One region of the Pectobacterium quasiaquaticum genome, then DNA from elsewhere that is predicted to be linked to it. Evidence: predicted binding sites of a transcription regulator. Region 1 holds the regulator's gene; each other region holds the start of a gene.
What was found. The regulator CRP, encoded in region 1, controls carbon source genes, mostly activating them, when cyclic AMP is high. The targets are predictions, from matches to a motif close to ATGTGANNNNNNTCACAT.
Positions count from the first base shown of each region.

Region 1 (4,215 bases):
GCCCCGCAACCAGCTCAATGCTGGAGGACATGCCCCTTATTGAGCATGGCGAAAGTCGTGAAAGAACGCGTCAAACATGCTAACAATGATAATAATTACGTCTTTTTTGAGGATGCGCGCAGGCCTTCGGTCTATGCGAACCTCGCGATCACGGAGTCACGCGTCTTATGTCACATCAGCATCCGATTATTGCGGTTACCGGCTCCAGCGGAGCGGGAACCACAACAACCAGTCTGGCCTTCCGTAAGATTTTCCAGCAGTTTGATCTGCGTGCAGCCCAGTTGGAAGGCGATAGCTTTCACCGCTATACCCGCCCGGAAATGGATATGGCGATTCGTAAAGCGCGTGATTCAGGACGCCACATCAGCTATTTCGGCCCAGAAGCGAATGATTTCAGCCTGCTGGAACAGTCGTTTATCGAATATGGCCTGCACGGGCTCGGTCAGACGCGTAAATACCTTCATACCTATGATGAAGCCATTCCCTATAATCAGGTTCCCGGAACGTTCACGCCGTGGGAGCCAATGCCGGAACCCACGGACATCCTGTTCTATGAAGGATTGCACGGCGGCGTAGTCACCGAACAAAACGACGTGGCACAGCATGTCGATTTACTCGTCGGCGTGGTGCCGATCGTCAACCTGGAATGGATTCAAAAGCTGATTCGTGACGTTAATGAGCGCGGTCACTCGCGTGAAGCGGTGATGGATTCCGTCGTCCGCTCAATGGAAGACTACATCACCTATATCACGCCACAGTTCTCTCGCACACACATCAACTTCCAGCGTGTGCCTACCGTGGACACCTCCAACCCGTTCGCAGCCAAATCGATTCCGTCACTGGACGAAAGCTTCGTCGTGATTCATTTTCAGGGATTGGACAATATTGATTACCCCTATCTGCTCGCCATGTTGCAGGGTTCCTTTATTTCGCACATCAACACGCTGGTCGTTCCCGGCGGGAAGATGGGGCTGGCGATGGAATTGATCATGGCGCCGCTGGTGCAGCGGTTAATTGAAGGGAAAACTATCGAATAAGCATCGAGATACACGGGGCGGCCATAGGGGTGAGGCCTCCCTACCGGAACCTCCCCTGTGTTTCCCCTAATAACAGGCTTAAGTGACCAGAATGAGTGCCCAGAGAAAGGGATTATTCCAGCACTCTAATTTCGTGGCTGTGCGTCACCTCAACGGCTTTACCCAGCATCAGTGCTACAGAGCAGTATTTTTCCGCCGACAGTGCGACGGCTCGCTCGACAACTTTGTCGGTCAACCCTTTTCCCGTCACGATAAAATGCAGATTGATGTGGGTAAATAAACGCGGTGCGTCAGACCGACGCTCTGACGTTAATTTCACTTCACAATCCGCTACATCGTTGCGGCCTTTTTGCAGAATCGATACCACATCAATCGCGCTGCATCCGCCTACAGACATCAACACCATTTCCATCGGACTGGGCGCTTTATCACCGGAATTGCCGTCCATCAATATCTGATGCCCTGATGCAGATTCGCCCAAAAACGTTAAGCCTTCAACCCATTTCACCCGTGCCTGCATGATGCCTCTCCACTAAAAATTTTTTGAAAATTTATACCGTTACTGTACAAAAACCAGCGTTAATCAGCGCTTTGTCATGCTGAAGCGAGACAACACAAGACACGTCCTTCAAGCTGTGTTAAAACGAAAACAGAATAGACCTTTTCTGGACAAACCCAGAAACGAAGAAGATGATGGCCTGGCCAGACATACCCCAGCCACGTTTACGGTGCGGCAAGGCAGCAACCGGAAAATAAAGGGTACAGTGGTTTCAGTATATTCCCTGACGTCATTCTGCCTAGACTGAATTTTATTTTTTTAGCAGTAAAACACGCCGTACAGGGAACTCTGACCCCTGTAATTTGCGCAGTGAATTACAACAGAGGATGATAGCGAATGGTTCTCGGCAAACCGCAAACAGACCCAACTCTCGAATGGTTCCTTTCCCATTGTCATATTCACAAGTATCCATCGAAGAGCACGCTGATTCACCAAGGTGAAAAAGCAGAAACGCTTTACTACATCGTGAAAGGCTCTGTCGCAGTGCTAATCAAAGATGAAGAAGGCAAGGAAATGATTCTCTCCTACCTCAATCAGGGCGATTTTATCGGCGAGCTCGGCCTGTTTGAAGAAGGTCAGGAACGCAGCGCATGGGTTCGGGCAAAAACCGCCTGTGAAGTGGCCGAAATTTCCTATAAAAAATTCCGCCAGCTCATCCAGGTTAACCCGGATATCCTCATGCGCCTGTCTGCACAAATGGCAAGCAGACTTCAGGTTACCTCTGAGAAGGTCGGCAACCTCGCCTTCCTTGATGTGACCGGCCGTATTGCCCAAACCCTACTCAACCTGGCCAAACAACCTGATGCCATGACGCATCCAGATGGCATGCAAATAAAAATTACCCGTCAGGAAATTGGGCAAATCGTTGGCTGCTCGCGTGAAACCGTGGGCCGCATTCTGAAAATGTTAGAAGACCAGAATCTGATCTCTGCACACGGTAAAACGATTGTCGTTTACGGCACTCGCTAAGCCCCTGTCGCTGTACCCTACCAATAAAAAAGCGTGAAGCCTCGGCCTCACGCTTTTTTTATGGCGAGCTTCCTGCTCGCCACCCTACGGGTCGTTGCTAACGCAACGTTGAAAAACGTTCCCTACGTTTTTTATGGCTGATCTTTTGAGAGCATAATCAGTCTGCTGCGTTAACGACCTGCGCGACGGCTTTAGCAAATTTTGCCATCCCCTGCGCAATATCCTCTTCATCAATGATCAAAGATGGCACAAAGCGGATTACGTTCGGCCCAGCCATCAGCACCATAAGCCCCTGAGCCGTTGCCGCCGCCAGAAACTCGCCCGCACGACCGTGCCATTGCGGTTTCAGTTCAGCCCCCAGTAACAGCCCCATACCGCGGATCTGTTTGAATACATCGTACTGCTGATTGATTTTCTCAAGCTCGCTGACAAAGCGATCGTGGCGATCCGCTACACCTGACAGCACTTCTGGCGTATTGATAATATCCAGCGCGGCTTCCGCTACCGCACAGGCCAGCGGGTTGCCGCCATAGGTGGTGCCGTGCACCCCAACCGTCATGGCCGATGCGATCTCTTCCGTCGTCAGCATCGCGCTAATTGGGAAACCACCACCCAATGCTTTAGCCGTTGTGAGAATATCCGGCGTAATGCCGTAGTGCATGTAGCTAAATAGTTTGCCAGTACGCCCCATTCCGCTCTGCACTTCATCAAACACCAGCAGCGCCTTGTGCTGATCGCACAGCTCGCGAACGCCTTGTAAAAATTCAGGCGTAGCAGGCGTAATCCCCCCTTCACCCTGAACCGGCTCAAGCACGACTGCACAGGTGTGATCGTCCATCACCGCTTTAACCGCAGCCAGATCGTTGAAGGGAACATGAACAATATCGGCAGGCTTCGGCCCGAAACCATCGGCATATTTAGGCTGTCCGCCGACTGAGACGGTGAACAGCGTCCGACCATGGAATGCATTGTAGAAGGCGATGATCTTGGTTTTATACGGACTATGGCGTTTAACCGCATAGTGACGCGCCAGCTTGAAGGCAGCTTCATTGGCCTCAGCACCGGAGTTAACAAAAAACACACGGTCGGCAAAAGTCGCATCAATCAATTTGCTGGCGAGGCGCAACGCAGGCTCATTAGTGAAAATATTGCTGGTATGCCACAGCTTTTCACCCTGCTGCTGCAACGCGTTCACCAATGCAGGATGACAGTGACCCAGCGCCGTAACCGCAATACCGCCGGAGAAATCGATATACTCGCGGCCGTCCTGATCCCAGACGCGACTCCCTTTACCTTTCACGGGTACAAACTTCGCGGGTGCATAAACTGGCAAAATCACTTTATCGTGAGTATCCCGTGTCACTGCTTTCTGCTCTGCTGCCATTTGCTGCCTCACTCTGCTGTCCATCATATCGGAATGAAAATATAGTCACTAAATATGCATAAAAAATCAATTTCAGGCAATATTAAATCGGCTACTGAGGAGAATAACTTTCTATATAGCTAAATTTTAAGGAAATTATCCAAAAGCTGATGCCCTTGTTGGCTAAGAATGCTCTCTGGGTGAAACTGCACCCCTTCCAGCGGCAATGCGCGATGGCGAATCCCCATAATCTCATCACGCGTTCCTTCATGTTCGCTCCAAGCCGT
Region 1 is NZ_CP065177.1:3,972,188-3,976,402, forward strand. Features, by position in the region: gene IG609_RS18205 (YheU family protein) at 1-43, shown strand, start outside; gene IG609_RS18210 (phosphoribulokinase) at 168-1,037, shown strand; gene IG609_RS18215 (OsmC family protein) at 1,150-1,557, opposite strand; gene crp (cAMP-activated global transcriptional regulator CRP) at 1,933-2,565, shown strand; gene argD (bifunctional acetylornithine/succinyldiaminopimelate transaminase) at 2,723-3,949, opposite strand; gene IG609_RS18230 (aminodeoxychorismate synthase component II) at 4,069-4,215, opposite strand, start outside.

Region 2 (4,215 bases), 1.0 Mb from region 1:
GCCACACAGCGCCCAGCCAGAAATTCAGCGCGGCGTTTCGGCACCGCACGCTCTAGCGCGTCGGAAAAAGGAATGTTCGCCTCGGCAAAAAGCGCGTCGTCGTAGGCAGACAAGTGGAAATGGCAGCGAGCAGTAATACCTGGATAAGCGACACCGTCCGTTGCCCGTGGAAACGTAATCCATTCAACATCATCAATAAAAGCAGAAAGCATGTTGCTCCACTCTGGCAAGCCTATCGCGCCCGCATTCGGTAAATGCTGCATAAGTCACGCTTAAACCCTAGGAAATGCGGGGATTTAAACGAACAATGGGCGACTTTCGCCGCCCATCATCTCGCTACTGCAAGAATGCCTGGTTACATTTACAGGGTCAGGAAGAACCCTGCGATGCAGGCGCTCATCAGGTTAGAAAGCGTACCTGCCGCAACCGCTTTCAAACCCAATCGGGCAATATCCTGACGCCGAGTCGGTGCCATACTGCCCAAACCTCCAATAAGGATAGCAATAGACGAAAGGTTAGCAAAGCCGCACAGCGCGAACGAAATCACCGCTTTGGTATGCTCCGACAGAACCTGCAAGCCCGCAGCGGCAACCACATCATCTGCCTTCAGGTACTCGCTGAAATTCATGTAAGCGACGAACTCGTTGACGATCAGTTTTTGCCCAATGAACGAGCCCGCAACCGTTGCTTCATGCCACGGTACACCGATCAAGAAAGCAACGGGCGAGAACACCCACCCCAGAATCAGTTGCAGCGACAGTTGCGGATAATCAAACCAGCCACCGATGCCGCCCAGAATGCCGTTAAGAAGAGCAATCAACGCGACAAAAGCCAGCAGCATCGCCCCCACATTCAGCGCCAACTGCATACCGGACGCCGCGCCACTTGCCGCGGCATCAATGACGTTAGCTGGGCGATCGTCTTCATCGACAAAGCCAACCATCTCGTCATGGTCGTGCGTTTTCTCCGTTTCCGGCACCATCAATTTGGCGAACAGCAATCCACCCGGTGCCGCCATGAAGGAGGCCGCAATCAGGTAGTCCAGTGGCACCCCCATCTGGGCATAGCCCGCCATCACCGATCCCGCAATGGAAGCCAATCCACCACACATCACCGCAAACAGCTCAGAACGCGTCATGTTGGCGATATAGGGACGAACCACCAGCGGCGCTTCCGTTTGGCCGACAAAGATGTTGGCGGTTGCAGAGAGCGATTCAGTACGGGAGGTTCCCAACAGTTTCTGCAACCCGCCGCCTAATAAACGGATGACCCACTGCATCACACCCATGTAATACAGTACCGCCACAAGGGAAGAGAAAAAGACGATGATCGGTAAAACACGGAATGCGAAAACAAACCCACCACCGCCAAAGACTTCGAACATTTTGTCGGAAACCAGACCGCCAAAAATGAATGAAACCCCTTGGTTTCCGTAGGCGATAACGTTTGCTACACCGCCCGTCAATCCTTCCAGAATTTTGCGTCCTACTGGCACATACAACACCAGCGCACCGATACCAATCTGAAGAATGAAAGCACCCACTACGGTGCGCAATCTGATCGCTTTACGATTACTGGACAACATAACCGCGAACAAAATCAGAACAAGCATGCCGATGAGACTCATAACGAGTTGCATGTGCAGTTCCCTATAACGCGTGAAAAAGTGAAAACAGAATAAAAATCGTGTCGCCAGAACGGTAAGTACGCCTTGGCGAGCCGATTATAAAGAGTGGCCCGAAAAGGTCGCTAATTTATGTCACAAATACACACAACATCGAACAGTCCAAAACACTGAAAAGTGATCTGCATCACAATTTGATGGATGATATATGAAATCGGAATGACTGTTCTGTCTGCTGTTGCACAGAAATAAGAGAAAAGTGAAAGCAAACAGGCTCCCGCTTTAGGGGAAGCGTTTCAGCATAACGGTAACGGTGTTATGTCGGAGTGAGCCGCCCAAACAGCCTGAACGAATTCTGCCACAGCGCCTCAGCAATCTCTTCAGGCGGTTCTGCTCGTAGCTCACACAGCGTTTGAAACGCGCACGAAATACGCTCGGGTCGATTGGGCTGCCCCTGATAGCCACTCATCGGCATATCGGGCGCGTCAGTTTCCAGCAGCAGCCTATCTAACGGTAGCCGCGCGATCGCCTGACGCGTTTTGTTCGCTCTGTCATAGGTAATGGTTCCCCCCACACCGATGTAATAGCCCAGCCGGATAAAGGCCTGCGCCTGCGCCAGGCTGCCTGCAAACCCATGGACGACGCCAGTACGCGGCACATCGATACGGCGGAGCCATTGCGCCAGCCTGTCGTGACTGCGTCGCGAGTGCAGGATCGTCGGGAGATCGTATTTTTTCGCCAGCCGAAGCTGAGCCTCAAGAAAGGTAAGTTGCCTCTCAAACTGCGGTTCCGGCATATAGAGATCCAACCCAATCTCCCCCACCGCCACCAGCGTGACAGGCCACTGGCGCAGTTCCTCTTCCAGACGGAGCAGGTCACTTTCCTGATGTTCAGCGATATAAAGCGGGTGAAGGCCCAGAGCGGCATAAAGTGGAGAGTAGGTGCGAGCAAGCGTCAACACGCGCTCAAAATGCTGAGAAGCCACAGCCGGAATAATGATGCGCTCAACTCCTGCGTCTTGCGCCAGACGCAGGCTTTCCGGTGCATCATCATGGAATAAGGGGAAATCGAAATGGCAGTGGGTATCGATAAAGCGGTGTCGTTCAGAAAGCACGTTGCTTCTCTCCGTCAAGATTAGGCACGTCAAGATGAGGCGACCTAATCTACACCCAAGTAATATCCTGCCAAAAGCCTCATGGCAGAATCGGACTTGTCGTTGCGGTGAGGCCTCAGTGTAGCGTGGTTTTCTCTGAGGATACCTCTTCGTGCGCTTTTCCGTAACCCTCTTGCAACACGCCGGACAGGTAATCGTTACTCCCTTCCAGCCAGGCACAGTCGCTGTCAAACCAATCGGCACACAGCGCCAGAAAATTCCCTTTCCACTGTTTCCATTTACCAACAACGATATCGCTATTCATCATCACCCTCCTGATAAACTGTCGAAATGCAGCAAATACGCGGGTCGTATTAGTAAAAGATTTGTATCAGTAAAAGATAGTGTGCCGGTAAAAGATAGTGTGCCGGTAAAATATGACAGCCGCGTGGCGCGGCTGTGTGCTCTGTATGACATTTCTTTCTATGGAGAAAGAATGAAAGAAGGTGCTGTGCTACGGCCGTTTTCGACCCGAGAACAAGCTAACCAGAAACAGAATAATACCGACCACAAAGACGATTTTCGCCGCACCCGCTGCTGTACCGGCCAATCCGCCGAAACCCAGTGCTGCCGCGATCAGTGCGATAACTAAAAATATAATGCCCCAACGAAACATACGCTCTCCTTACCAGACAAAAATGAAAAATAATCATGGTGGTCATCCTGACGCGCGTCTTGCGTCCTGACTGCGTATCCACAGAGGGTGTTTGTTATGCGGATTAGGTAGGGTTATCCGCCATTACGGATAACCCTGTACGGTATAGCGATGGTTATTTCACTGTCAGGTCGTTCTTGACGCTTTTCACGCCGTCAACGGCCTTCGCAATACTTTCAGCACGGTCGGACTGCGCTTTGTTATCCACCCCGCCGCTCAGTTGCACGACGCCAGCCTGCGTTTCGACTTTCACTTTACGGGACGGAACAATGTTATCTGCCAGCAGTTTGGCTTTAATCGTGCTGGTAATCACCGCATCATCGGCATAAGCGCCAACCGATTGTGATTGGGAATCTTTCACCTGCAGTTTATCGCTGACGGACTGGACACCCTCAACCTGCGTCGCGATTTGCACCGCACGGGTGCTCAATTCCTGACTACCGACAAAGCCGCTCAGCGTGACGACGCCATTTGATGTTTCAACGGAAATGTCGCTGCTGGTAATCGATTTGTCTTCCAACAACGCACTCTTCACCTTGGCTGTGATCGCGCTGTCACTGACGTAGCCAGAGGCTTTATTGGCGGAGTTATCGATTTTTGTACCAGTAGTGTCCGCGATACGTTCCACCTTCTGCCCTAATGTTTCCTCAGCCATGGCACCGCCAGCCAGAATTGAACCCAGGGCAACGATGATCAGCGATTGTGTCAGTTTGGTCTTTTTCATCGATCTCTTCCTTCTTATGTTTTCTATAAACCCGAAGTAGCCTACTTTGGGCCACGTTA
Region 2 is NZ_CP065177.1:525,144-529,358, reverse strand. Features, by position in the region: gene IG609_RS02510 (4'-phosphopantetheinyl transferase family protein) at 1-212, opposite strand, end outside; gene IG609_RS02505 (NupC/NupG family nucleoside CNT transporter) at 362-1,639, opposite strand; gene IG609_RS02500 (TatD family hydrolase) at 1,941-2,738, opposite strand; gene IG609_RS02495 (CsbD family protein) at 2,854-3,042, opposite strand; gene IG609_RS02490 (DUF1328 domain-containing protein) at 3,232-3,393, opposite strand; gene osmY (molecular chaperone OsmY) at 3,548-4,156, opposite strand.
Region 2: the regulator CRP is predicted to act here: its motif matches at 1,800-1,817, upstream of IG609_RS02505 (NupC/NupG family nucleoside CNT transporter).

Region 3 (4,215 bases), 990 kb from region 1:
ACCCCAAGATTCTAACCAGGTAACGGTTTCATCTGCAGTGATATGTTTGCCAGTGTCCTGATAGTCTTCCCACGCGGCCAACGCCTCTTTACGGTACTGGCTGCGTTTTTCTTCCCGCTCAACGTATTCGGCAATCGCTTCCAGCATCAGCGCATGGGCTGAGCTGTTGCGGTCATCGGCCAGCGTTTTCAGTCGTTCCTTAATGTCCTGATCGATGCGCAGCGTCGTGGTTTGACGTGTGGTGTCAGCCATAATATGCTCCGGTTAATATCATTGGTGTCACCAGTGATATTAACCCCGAACGATGCGGGTGTCACTCCACATTCAGGAAGCGCTGGCGATAAGCGCTGGGCGAAACGCCGAACGCCTGATGGAACACCACGGAGAAGTAGTTACTGTCTTCAAAACCGCACAGTGCGGCAACGTCGCCAATGGTTTGCAGGTCATAACGCAGCAGCTCCATCGCCTTGCATAGCCGCAGCTGGCGCAAGTAGTGCGGCACGCTCATGCCGGTTTGTTCTTTAAAGCGCGAACGTAAAGTGCGGGCGCTGAAGTGGTGCTGTTCACAGAAGGCTTCAAAGCGAAACGGCGCGGCAATGCTGGCACGCAGCGCATTCATCAACATATCCAACTGGTGCGCGTCCGCCAACTGTGGGCTATCCGGAGAATGGCGATAACGTGCCGCCAGCAGTGCAATCTGCAACAACAGTGCTTCACTCAGTTGCAACGACAGCGTATCCGACTTCATACACTCCTGCGTCAGCGCGTCCACCTTCTCACGGAGGGTATCCATGCCTTGCGAGCCTAAGCACCAGTGACGCTGGCTTTGTGGCAGCTCCCCGCCCGGCAGTAACGCTTGCCAGTCGGCGGATAGCGTCAGGCGATTGCGAATATAGAGAATATTGTCCAGTTCGAGCCCGTGGACGGATTCATAGCTGTGGCGATCATTCGCGGAGACATAGAACATATCGCCACGGGTAATGCGGTAAGGCACATCGTTCCAGAGGTGAAGGCCATTGCCACGCCAGACAATCACCAGTTCGTCGAAATCATGATGATGCAGCGGAAACACCGGCTGAGGATGCCGTTCAGCAACCATCACGGCATTTTTGTCGGTGAGAAAATAGTCTTCAGTCTGTAATTTCAAACCCCGTATTACTGTCGCCATTCCCTCACCCGCAGTTGCTATTACCTACTCTTCACGAGAAAACGCCTGATGGCGTAGTGACTTAGGTGCCTGCGAGAATGCCTTGCGGAATTGCGTCGAGAAGTGATTGCTGTCGCTAAATCCACAGGCGTGCGCAATCGTGGTGATAGAATCATCACTCTGCTGCAACCGCCGACGAGCCTCCAGTAATCTTAACCGATTCAGATAGCGTTGTGGCGTCATACCGGTGTGTTGTTTGAGCTGACGATGCAACGTACGCAGCGGCAGCGAGAACTGGTCAGCCAAGTCGCCCCAGTTCACTTCTTCACTGTAGTTGTTTTGCAGCCAGCCCAGCAGCGCCTGCACTCCTTGACGCTCGGAGCCGTTGCCCTCCGTCTGGAAACAGTGTTGACGCAGTTGCACCAGAATGTGCAGAAACAGGCTTTCGCTGGCAGCAATAGCCTCTGGCGCATCGCTCTGCGCCAGTTCAGCCAGACTGTTCAACGACTGTTTCAACTGCTGCATCCCCGCTGCATTCACCTGCCACTGCCCTTGCCATTCGCCGTTCGGGCCATACGGCAAAAAGGCGGCGATATCGGAAAGGAAGCGGAACCCGCGCGGCGAGCGGTACAGCATGTTGGTCAGGCACAGCCCTTCGACGTCTTCAAACAGATGCCGATCGTTATCGCGAACGAAGAAGACCGAACCGCTGCACAGCGCATAAGGTTGGTCGTTAAACACATGGACACCCGCACCCTGCTCCACCAGCACGATTTCCCAGAAATCATGATAATGCTCAGGAAACGCCACTTGTGGGGTACGCGGTTCCACCGCAACCGTTACGGCACGCGAAGTAAAAAAATCATCACCACGAAGTAACGTCATTTCAGTTCTCCATTCAGCCTCTGGCAAAAGTGTAGCCTTTGAAAAGAGTAGTCAGAAGCCACAAAACCGGCCTTCAAATACCGTCGCCCACACGCCATCTGACTGCTCTTTTTTTAAGATCTCATCGCCTAATTGATTGAAGTGTGGCAAGGATCACATCGCCTTTTCCCCTGATTTCCTCATGGTTATTCCCTAAGTAATTTCCCAGATTGTGAGCCCTTTCACGGTCAGCTTTGTCATTTTGCCAGCCGCCTGTTGTAGATGGCACTCATAGGAAGGTGGCTTCTGTTACCGCTCCTTACACTGCAACACATCCAACAAGTAAGGAGTGCGGCTATGGCGGTGAAGAATATCGTGGCGGTGGATTTAGGTGCATCCAGTGGTCGGGTCATGCTGGCAACCTTGCACACCGCAACGCAGCATTTGACGCTGAAAGAAATTCACCGTTTCAGCAATACGCTGGTGTTTCAGGACAACCATCACCAGTGGGATCTGGCCGCGCTGGAAGGTGACATCCTCACCGGATTACACCAAATCGATGCCATGGGTATCACCCCCGATAGCATCGGGATCGACAGTTGGGGCGTGGACTATGTGCTACTCGATAAGGACGGGCAGCGTGTTGGCCTGCCGTATTCCTATCGCGATCACCGCACCGACGGCGTGATGGCTACCGTCACTGCCGAACTGGGACGTGAGGCGATCTATCAGCGTACCGGCATTCAGTTCCTGCCATTTAATACGCTTTATCAGCTTAAAGCGCTGTGTGACGCACCGTCTGACGATCTGAATCAGGTGGCACACCTGCTGATGATTCCCGACTATTTTCACTATCGCCTCACGGGGAATGTCGTCTGCGAATACACCAACGCCAGCACAACCCAACTGCTTAATCTGGAACAGAAAACCTGGGACAGCGAACTGCTGGACTATCTGGGCATCCCGCGCCGCTGGTTGAGCGATCCGGTGCAGCCGGGGCACGCCGTGGGGAACTGGACAGCGCCAAGCGGACGGCAGATTCCCGTCACCGCTGTCGCCACGCACGACACCGCCAGCGCGGTGGTCGGCGCACCGTTGCTAAGCCGCGACAGCGCCTATCTCAGCTCCGGCACCTGGTCGCTAATGGGCATCGAGAGCGACACGCCGTTTAATAGCCAGCAGGCGCTGGCCGCCAATATCACCAACGAAGGTGGCGTGGACGGCACCTATCGGGTACTGAAAAACATCATGGGGCTGTGGCTGCTACAGCGCGTTTGTCAGGAGCGTGACATCAAGGATTTAGGCGCGCTGATTCAGTCCGCCGCCGCTCTGCCCGCTTTTGTCAGTCTGATTAATCCGAATGACGATCGCTTTATCAATCCGCCGTCCATGCATCAGGCGATCCGCGACTATTGCCGTGAGCACGGCCAGCCCGTGCCCCACAGCGATGCCGAGCTGGCACGCTGCATCTTCGACAGCCTCGCGCTGCTCTATAGGCAGGTGGTACTGGAACTGGGCGAACTGTGCCACGCGCCAATCCGCCAGTTGCATATTGTCGGCGGTGGCAGCCAGAACGCCTTCCTGAACCAACTGTGCGCCGATGTGTGCCAGATTCCGGTTCTGGCCGGGCCGGTCGAGGCCTCGACACTTGGCAATATCGGCTGCCAACTGATGGCGCTAGGCGCCGTTGCCGACCTTAACGCATTCCGGCACATGCTGACTCATAACTTCCCTCTGCATCGCTATACCCCATGTGCGGAGAGTGATTTTGCCGGGCACTGGCGTCGTTTTCAGGCGCTCAGCCAGCCAGAAACCGCCCCACAGGGCAAAAAGGAGACTACGCAATGAGCACACCAATTGAAACCGCCTGGCAACTGGCAAAAGCACGCTACGCCAGCATGAATATTGACGTAGAGGCCGTGCTGGAACAGCTCGACCAGATTCCGGTGTCAATGCACTGCTGGCAGGGCGACGATGTGGTCGGATTCGAGAACACCGGCGGGCCACTCACCGGCGGTATTCAGGCCACCGGCAACTACCCCGGCAAAGCGAGCACGCCGGATGAACTGCGTGCCGATCTGGAACAGGCCTTTGCGCTGATCCCCGGCCCTAAACGACTGAACCTGCATGCCATTTATCTGGAATCCGCACAGCCCGTCGCCCGCAACGAGATTGCCCCCGAGCATTTCAGCACCTGGGTTGAA
Region 3 is NZ_CP065177.1:496,240-500,454, reverse strand. Features, by position in the region: gene IG609_RS02350 (CopG family ribbon-helix-helix protein) at 1-252, opposite strand, end outside; gene IG609_RS02345 (helix-turn-helix domain-containing protein) at 314-1,168, opposite strand; gene rhaS (HTH-type transcriptional activator RhaS) at 1,193-2,032, opposite strand; gene rhaB (rhamnulokinase) at 2,369-3,859, shown strand; gene IG609_RS02330 (L-rhamnose isomerase) at 3,856-4,215, shown strand, end outside.
Region 3: the regulator CRP is predicted to act here: its motif matches at 2,174-2,191, upstream of rhaS (HTH-type transcriptional activator RhaS).

Region 4 (4,215 bases), 1.9 Mb from region 1:
GTATTCGCATCAACGCGGTTAGCCCTGGGCCAATCGATACCCCGCTATATGACAAACTTGGTATTCCCGACAGTTATCGCAAACAAGTCAATGAGGAGATTGTCAAAAGCATCCCTTCAGGCCGTTTCGGTACGGCGGAGGAGATTGCCAAGGCGGTGTTGTACCTGGCTTCAGATGAGTCCCGATGGACCATCGGTAGTGAAATCGTCGTGGATGGCGGGCGTCTGTTGAACGACTGATCTGGCATGACGATTGGCGTGCGGTGTTTATCATTAGCTAATCACTGCGCCAGTAAGAAAGAGACAAATGCCTTGTGATGAGCAATAAAAAGCAGGTAAGTCGCCTTACCTGCTTTATCACGTTGTGACTGCTAGCAATGAGAACGTATGCTTTATTTATAAACTCGTACGTTATTTAGAACGCCATTCTTTATTTAGAACACATAATTTAGAACACATAGTTAAAGTTCACGCCGTATAGCCAGGCCTTACCTTTAGAACTGAAGTTGTAACTTGGAGAGCCAGCTCTATCAGAGAGAGGTTCGCTGATATCAACTTGCTTACCATGCATATAGGAAACGCCAATATCCACTGACGCGTCTTTATTGAAGGCGTAGGTGGTACCTGCGCTTAACCAGAAACGATCCTGATCGGGGATAGAGATAGAACGTCTGTCGGCTGGTATCGGGCTGTCATCAAACGCGATACCACTACGGAACGTCCAGTTATCGTCATGATAGTAGGTGGTGCCGAGTGCGAGACGGTAGGCATCACGGAAGCCTTCCTCTTTCTGGAACAGCGTGTTGCCAGTGTTACCTGTCGCTTTCAGTTCCTGGAAATGGCTCCAACTGGTGTAAGTTAGGCTGTAGTGAACCGCCCATTTCGGTGCAACACGGTGGTAGGCGGACGCTTCCCACATTTCTGGCAGATTGAGTGTCAGCTTACCGGGAATGGTTGCACCATTGAGGGCACCAGGTCCAGCGGACCGTTGGTTACTGTAATCGCCATTGAAATCGATATCGACTTTGGAACGATAGGTCAGGCCGAAGCGGTTATTTTCATCCACTTCATACAGAATCCCGGCGTTCCAGCCGTATCCCCATTCTTTACCTTCCAGACGAGCCATCTCTGAAGATGGACCAGCAACAGCACCCTGAGCGCCACCCGCACCAGCAGGAACATTAGCCAGTTCACCAGCGCGCCGAATAAATTTGGCATCGGCATAAACCGCGTTAACCCCTAAACCAAAACTGAAATGTTGGTTCAGGCGATATGCGGCGCTCAGGTTCAGGTTTGACGTCAACAGGTCGGTTTCACCGCCGATAGAACCTGCTGCATAGTTATCATTAAATTTAGTCGCCAGACCATAGTTAGTGGTGGCGGAAGCACCAATCGCCCACTGTTCATTCAGCGGCATGATGAAATGCAGGTTCGGCACCCAAGCGTGCGGCGCGATGTTTTTAGCGCTGGTATCTTGCCCAGTCAGGGAATTTTTCCCCTGAACATCGATATCTGGGTTGATATAGGTGACACCACCGGAGAAAGACGGACGGTCAAACATGGTCATGGTCGCTGGGTTACGGCTACCTGAGGTCGCATTATCGGCTACCGCACCTTCACCAGAAAACGCACGTCCCAGACCCGATGATGAGTATTCATTTAGCTGGAAACCAGCTGCGGACACATTTGCTGAAAACAGGGCCACCGCAACAGCAATTGTGGATTGTTTGAACAGGTTTTTCTGGTTCATGACCAAAACCTCTTTATATGCTTGTTATTTAACGTTGTTACACGGGGTAACAAGGGACGCGCATTGTAGGGGGCGCACTCAGCCTGACAAATCAGACCAGTTGCCAAAGTATAAGTGGGGAATACGACAATGTTGCATTTGTGTATTGGAAATATTTCCAAAATGATGCGAAATTTAGATCTGCTTAACGTTTTAGTTAATTTGTGTGAAGCGATATTACTCGATTTTTACTGCTGCATAACACCGTAATGTGATTAATATCAATAAAATTACGGTCGAGCATGAAGTGCTGGTACTGCTTTGGGATGAGGGAGTAAAATATAAGGAAGATAAAAATATTTGAACTGGATCATATCTCCCCGCGTTTTAAGAGGAAAGTAGCATGACGAACGTAATCAACAAATGCAGTGCTGAAGAAACCGCAGCCTGCTGCTGTGTCGATGTCGGCACAATTATGGATAACACGGATTGCACGGCGTCTTATAGCAACGTTTTCGGCGATCGTGCTGAGGCGGAAGCGGCACTGGCCGCCCTGACGGAAAAAGCGCGTGCGGTAGAGTCTGAACCTTGTGAAATCGCCAGCACGCTGGAAGAGGTAGACGGCGGTGTTAAATTGGACATCGATTTCTCGTTCAGCTGCCAGGCTGAAACGATGATTTTCCAGCTCGGCCTGCGTTAAGCTCATCTCTCACAGGAGCCTTGATTGGCTCCTGTGCTTTTCACGTATTGATCTGCATTTCATTATTACTCTCCAAATCTTGCTGTTTTCATTCCCGCCTATTATTCATTACGCAAAAGGTCACACTTTTGTGTGGCGCAGCTTTGCGTAATGTAACTATTTGGTTAACAATAAAATCAGGTCTGACCTGTTGTGCGCGTACTTTATTTTTGGTTAACGGAAGTATTTTTGGTTAACGGGAGTATTTTCGGTTAACAGGAGCGTTTATGAGCGAGGTATTACCTCTGATAACCCGCCGTGGCGATCGCATTGCGTTCGTGAGCGGATTACGCACCCCATTTGCTCGGCAGGCAACGGCCTATCATGGCGTACCTGCCATCGAATTAGGGAAGCTCGTCACCAGCGAATTACTGGTCCGCACTGGGATCGATCCTGAGTTGATCGAGCTATTGGTCTTTGGGCAGGTGGTCCAAATGCCCGAAGCGCCGAATATCGCCAGAGAGATCGTGCTCGGCACGGGCATGAGCGTGCATACCGATGCCTACAGCGTGTCGCGCGCCTGCGCCACCAGCTTTCAGGCGGTTGCCAACGTGGCGGAAAGCATTATGGCGGGTATGGTGGAGGTCGGCATTGCCGGCGGGGCGGATTCCTCTTCCGTGCTGCCGATTGGCGTCAGTAAAGCGTTGGCCAGAACGCTAGTGGATATGAACAAGGCTCGGACGCTGAGCCAGAAGTTGAAACTGTTAAGCGGCCTGCGCCCAAAAGATCTGCTGCCGGTTGCGCCCGCCGTGGCGGAGTATTCCACCGGGCTACGCATGGGCGATACCGCCGAGCAAATGGCAAAAACCTACGGCATAACGCGTGAAGAGCAGGATGAACTGGCGCATCGCTCACACAAGCTGGCGGCTCAGGCCTGGGAATCCGGCGTGCTGCGCGATGAAGTGATGACGGCTTACGTCCCGCCTTATGACAAGGCGCTGAGCGAAGATAACAATGTGCGTCATGATTCCGCACTGGATCAATATTCCCGCTTACGCCCGGCGTTCGATCGCCGACACGGTACGGTCACGGCGGCGAACAGTACGCCGCTCACGGATGGTGCGGCGGCGGTGTTGATGATGAGTGAGTCTAAGGCCAAAAGTCTGGGGCTCACGCCACTAGGCTACCTACGCAGCTATGCATTCAGCGCTATCGGTGTGCAGCGTGATATGTTGCTGGGGCCGGCTTACGCCTCCCCGCTGGCGTTGGCAAGGGCTGGCGTGACGCTGAGCGATCTGACGCTTATTGATATGCACGAAGCCTTTGCCGCCCAAACGTTGGCAAATCTCAAACTGTTTGCCAGCGATGAGTTCGCCCGTAATCAACTGGGTAGAAACGCCGCACTGGGTGAGGTAGATCGCGCTAAGTTCAATGTGTTGGGGGGATCCATTGCCTATGGACATCCCTTTGCTGCCACTGGCGCGAGGATGATTACCCAAACGCTGAATGAACTGCGCCGTCGTGGCGGCGGACTGGGGTTAACCACCGCCTGCGCGGCTGGCGGGCTGGGTGCGGCAATGGTACTGGAGGTGACGCCATGAACGATCAACAGCCTTTCTCCGTCACAACATCGTCTGCAATGGAAACAACATCGTCTGTGACGGCAAGCCCCTCAGCCTTTTCCCTAACGATTCGGTCGGACAATATCGGTGTGATTTGCATTGATGTTCCCAGCGAGAAGGTGAACACGCTAAAGCGCGAATTTGCAGAACAGATTCTTGCGGTCTTCGAGCAGGCGCGGCAGCATG
Region 4 is NZ_CP065177.1:1,376,430-1,380,644, forward strand. Features, by position in the region: gene IG609_RS06300 (SDR family oxidoreductase) at 1-239, shown strand, start outside; gene fadL (long-chain fatty acid transporter FadL) at 448-1,749, opposite strand; gene IG609_RS06310 (YfcZ/YiiS family protein) at 2,132-2,428, shown strand; gene fadI (acetyl-CoA C-acyltransferase FadI) at 2,695-4,008, shown strand; gene fadJ (fatty acid oxidation complex subunit alpha FadJ) at 4,005-4,215, shown strand, end outside.
Region 4: the regulator CRP is predicted to act here: its motif matches at 1,998-2,015, upstream of fadL (long-chain fatty acid transporter FadL).